Regions from separate parts of the Caballeronia sp. M23-90 genome, predicted to be linked through region 2. Evidence: riboswitches for the same ligand, from Rfam matches in the RefSeq annotation. Region 2 holds a riboswitch; the other holds the start of a gene.

Region 1 (2,462 bases), on a different contig from region 2:
CCTACATGCACACTTACTGGCCGACGAATCCGGCGGCAGCCGCCGCCCTTTTCCGTGGCGAACCGCTATGACAATGCCTTTGGAAACACCTGTAAAAACGCCGCTTGAACTCGCATTCACCATCGAACGTGCGAGCCAGCTTCAGCCCGTGGGTTCACCCTGCACGGACGTATGCCGCCTCGATAAAACCACGGGTTATTGCGAAGGCTGCTTCAGAAGCCGCGAAGAGATCAAGGCATGGAAGACATTGCCCGACGCCGACAAGCTCGGCCTCTTCCCTGCCTTGCTGGCCAGAAAAGCAGCGGCATGAAAAAGGGCGGCTCGCGAGCCGCCCTTCTCTTACCAAGAATCTTAATCGATCAAGCCGTTGCTACACGCCGCGCGGGCACACGTTCCACTTCACGCTGTGCAAGCACGCCGAACAACAAACCGAGCGTGGTCCAGATCACCGCCTGAATGCCGATTGCGGCCACGCGAAAATTCCACAACAAGGTCGCCGAAAACTTCGCCGGTACTTCATCGATCGATGGCAACGCAGCGTAAGCGAGCCCCATCAGCACGATGTAACCCGCGAGCGCAATCAGCGACGCATTCCAGTTGCCGTGTGTCGGCTGCATGCGGCGCTGAAACCGCACCGCGAACACGGCCACCACGAGTGAGATCGCGACCATGCCGAAAAAGAGCGCCGTTCTCGCGCCAATCGTCTCGGGATTTCCCACGGACGGCGGGTTCGGCGGATACTTGAGGAACGGCACGATTGCAACCGTCACAAAGCCGAACACGCCGAGCAATGCTGACGTTCCGCGGGCGCGCAACGCACCGAGCCGCGCATACGAAAACGCGAACACGAGCGAGAACAAACCGCCCAGCGCCGTACCGAACACCGAGACGCCTGTCAGCAAACCTAGCCCCGCTTGCGTGCCGCGGCTGACCAGTTCGACATCGTCGCCATGTTCGTGCGGATGCCCGGCCGCCGCTTCCGCCTGCTCATGTGCCTGTTCCTGCTGGGATTCGAATGCAATGGCACGATCCACCGACGGCTCGCCGAAGGCTTTTGCAAACCCGAAACCGAGCAGGCCCGCGACCAGCCCCGCGATCATGCCGCGTATGAGGAGATTTCTGATCATGGACGGTCTCAGTGGCAGGGGAAACCGAGCAGATGGCGACCGTCGTGCACGAACTCGTGGATATACATGCCCTGGAAGATCGACGTTGCGCCTTGCTCCGCGCCCACGAAATAAATTGCGATCAACAAAAGCAGACCGATAAACACCGCCCAAGGCAGCACCTCACGCACCGGAATAGGTACGGGTGCATCAAATGCGGGATTCATGGCGGACAGATTCGCCGTTGGATTGGCTTGATTCATGAAAGCTCCGAGGGATAAGCGCGTCCCGTAAGAAAATAGAAAGGCTGCAGCGGGGGTCTGACTTGCATGCGTCGAATGGTTTTTTTACCTTGATTCAAGGATGAAAACGCACTCGGCACGCTTACAGTGGCGCGACCGTGCCGGGTTTTCACCGGCTTCCTCGCGCTGCAAGCTTGCCATTCTAAGATGTGATCACCGAAAGTAAAGCAATGCATCATTGAAGCGAATCCGGAAACCATGAAAAACGAACTGATCCTGCTTTGCCACGCGGCAACGCACGCCATGAAAACCGGCATGTTTCCCACGCTCAATGATCCGATCGAGCATCTCGAGCGCCCGCGTCTTTCGGCGCTTGCATCGGTTTATGTGCCCGACCGTGTCATCACGAGCCCGTCCCGTGCCGCCGTGGAAACGGGACGGACGTTTGGCATCGAAATGTCGACCGATGCGCAGTGGAGCGACCTGGATCATGGCCGCTGGCAAGGACGTTCTTTGAAAGAGATCTACGACGAGGAGACCGACGCATTGAGCGCGTGGTTGTCGGAACCGGACAGCGCTGCGCATGGCGGCGAAAGCCTGGAGGCCCTTCAGGGGCGGGTTCGACGCGCGCTCGACAAACAGCGCGATGACGGGACTACGGTGATCGTGACGCACGCCATCGTAATCAAGGTGGTGCTTGCCGTCGTGCTGGACGCACCGCTTACGACGGTTTATCGGATGGATCTGGAGCCGCTATCTGCAGTCACCCTGACCCGCGCGGACGATACCTGGCGTCTGCGCTGCAAATCGTCCATCTGATCAGGCCCCAGCGCCACGCGCCATGCGCCGAAGCGTCGATGAATCGATCGCGCCCGCGCAGATCCGGACCGCCTCGTTCAGCGTGCGGGGCCGGCCAGCGGCGAAATGCGCTTCGAGCATGGCGATAGCGCGAAGTCTTTCGTTATTACCGAGCTTCTCGCCGGTGGCAAGTTCAAGCACCGAGATGAAGTAGGTCGCGGGAGGCGTGGCGCCCCGCGCGCCGGTCGAAGACACGGGAATCGCGTCGGAGCATGCCTGCCTTGCAATCGTCGCAACATCGCGTTGGGGAAGCCAA
Region 2 (2,462 bases):
ATCCGAATACTGGTCGCGACGAACATTCGCCTGGAACTGGTTTGCCCCGACGTTGCCGACATAACCCGCGAATCCCGAATTCACATGACGATCGGGAGCTGCGACCTGATCCGAATCAAGCGTCTGGTCGAGATGTTCATAGCCGAATACGAACTTGTGATCCGGCGTCAGCGCGATATCGTTCTGCCACGTGTACTGGCGGTTCTCCGAATTGAACTTGCTGTTGTAGACGCCGTTCAACTGCGTGTCCGCGCGATCCTGACCCTGCGCCACGGTGAAGTGCGTGGTCCAGTTGTCGGTGATCTTGCCGTTTGCAAAGACCGAAGTGGAACGCACGCGGTTGTGCGATTCGTTGTCGTCGGTGGGCAGGCCGTAGGCGCTGTCGAAACTGTTGATACCGTTCGACTGCAAAAAGCGCACGCCCGCGTCCCATTTGTCGCTGAACTGATGACGCAACGTCGCCGACACGCTCTCGTTCAAATACCCGTTCGCGTTCGGATTCACATTCGGCGAGGTCGAAGGATCGATCGATGAAAACCCGTCGGTCTTCTCGCGCGAGAGCGTCACGTTGAACGTGGTGCGGCCGTCTTTATCGAGCGCGCCGTTCGCACCGACCTGCTGGCGCTGCGTGTGATAACTGCCCACCTCGGTCTCGAAGTTGAAGCGCGGCGGATGATTGCCACCATCCTTCGTGAAGATCTGCACGACGCCGCCCACCGCGTTCGATCCATAGAGCGCCGACACATTGCCGTTGACCACTTCCACGTGGTCGATCTGATCGAGCATGAGTTGCGACAGTTGGGCCGCGCCTAGTCCGGCCGACTCGACACGCACGCCGTCGATCAACACGAGCGATTGCGCCGACGACGCGCCGCGCAGGAACAATCCCGCGCTTGAACCCGGACCGCCGTTGCGCGTGATCTGCACGCCGGGCGCGAGTGCGAGGAGACCGGCGACATCGGTAGCATTGGAATCGGCGATATCCTGCTGGTCGAAGAGCGTCGTCTGCGCGATGGAATCCGCGAGCTTTTGCGGCGCGCGGGTGGTGGTCACCACGACAGGCGCGAGCGTGACGGGCTCGCTGGGAGATCCTGAGGAACTGGTCGAGGACTGAGCGTTCGCAACAACGGGTAAACTGCCGAAAACCAGCAGGACGGCGCGGGCAATAGGTGAAGCCATGATTGCAGGAAGATCCGGTAAAGGCATGCGCGACCCGCTCCCCGCAGGTCCATGCGTGACGAGCGCAGCCGCGAGGCCGCGCTCTCCCCGAGGCCGGTATCCGGGCTGGCGACATATCGGCCCGCCTTCCCGCGCGAAAGGCGCAGTGGCATGAGCGTGCTGTCCGGGCCATTCGAGCGGTATCGAGTCGTAGAATGGGCGGACGTCACGCGTGGAACCGGCTTGCAACTTGCGTTGCGGTCGCTTACCGTTGCGGGGGCAGCGCAGGTTGGCGCAGTCCGGGCGGACGTTGCTTCCTGCTTCCCGTTTAACTGCGCACGCCGGATCGGGCATGCGCGAGCACCAAGGTGCCGCGAGTTTAAGAGCGGCACCGGGACCCGTCAAGAAAGCAGGATCATGCAGTCGCGCGAGCATTCGATTCACCTGCATTCTGGTCGTACCGGTAACGTTCAAACGGAATTGAAGGGGTACTTTCAGAGACGTTCAAAAGTCGTTCCGCGAGCCGATAAGCGAGCCATCGAGCCAGCGTTAAAAACTGTCGATAAACAACTCGATAAATCATTTCCCCTTACGAATAAAGGCTCGCGCCGATGCATTGACTTCAAACTGCTGTTACGTCTGGAAACGAACCAAATTTCTGAAGCGCCAGCGAAGCGCGCTAAAATGCGAGGTCTTAAGAGGACGCAGCACATGCTCAACGAACTCGAATCACTGTCACAAAATATTGGCCGGCTGATCAAAATCAGCGAACGGCATCATCAAGCGCATGACGCTCTCTCCCAGCAACTCGACCAGTTGCGCTCGGAGTTTGCGCTCGCGCAGCAGGAACTTGCCAACGTGCGTGAAGAGCGCGACGCCCTGGTGGCGGAGCGCGATTCGTTATCGGCGAAAATCGACGATGCACAGGTTCGCCTCAACGCAATCCTCGAAAAATTGCCGCGTGCGAAAAACGCGCCCGAGCCGGATAACCAGCTTGCCCTTTTGCCTCCCGATGCCAGCAGCGAACCGGACACCGCCGAAGCGGCGAACGGCGCGTTGCATGAGGAATCACACCATCACGGAGAAAAGGCATGACGACCAAGCAGATCGAGGTATCCATTCTCGGCGCGCCGTACCGGCTCGCCTGCTCACCGGAAACCGAAGCTGCGCTGCGTGAAGCGGTCGCGCGAGTGGATGCGGAAATGTCGAAGGTGCGCAATGCAAGCAGCGTGCGCGGCACGGACCGGATTGCGGTGATGGCGGCGTTGTCGCTTGCTTCGGAATTGCTCAAGCTGCAAAGCAGC

What was found. A riboswitch is a leader RNA that binds a small molecule or an ion and turns the genes downstream of it on or off. The one in region 2 is predicted to bind cobalamin.
Region 1: it holds a riboswitch for cobalamin, as region 2 does, so the genes downstream of both, ACRXB1_RS28945 (CbtB domain-containing protein) here and ACRXB1_RS26445 (TonB-dependent receptor domain-containing protein) in region 2, are expected to answer to the same signal.

What each region holds. Positions count from the first base shown of each region.
Region 1 is NZ_JBSIPA010000426.1:240-2,701, reverse strand. It holds gene ACRXB1_RS28960 (cobyrinate a,c-diamide synthase) at 1-71, shown strand, start outside; gene ACRXB1_RS28955 (DUF1289 domain-containing protein) at 68-310, shown strand; gene ACRXB1_RS28950 (CbtA family protein) at 360-1,127, opposite strand; gene ACRXB1_RS28945 (CbtB domain-containing protein) at 1,136-1,369, opposite strand; cobalamin riboswitch at 1,401-1,554, opposite strand; gene ACRXB1_RS28940 (histidine phosphatase family protein) at 1,607-2,167, shown strand; gene ACRXB1_RS28935 (hypothetical protein) at 2,168-2,462, opposite strand, start outside.
Region 2 is NZ_JBSIPA010000355.1:931-3,392, forward strand. It holds gene ACRXB1_RS26445 (TonB-dependent receptor domain-containing protein) at 1-1,179, opposite strand, end outside; cobalamin riboswitch at 1,254-1,541, opposite strand; gene ACRXB1_RS26450 (hypothetical protein) at 1,870-2,253, shown strand; gene ACRXB1_RS26455 (cell division protein ZapA) at 2,250-2,462, shown strand, end outside.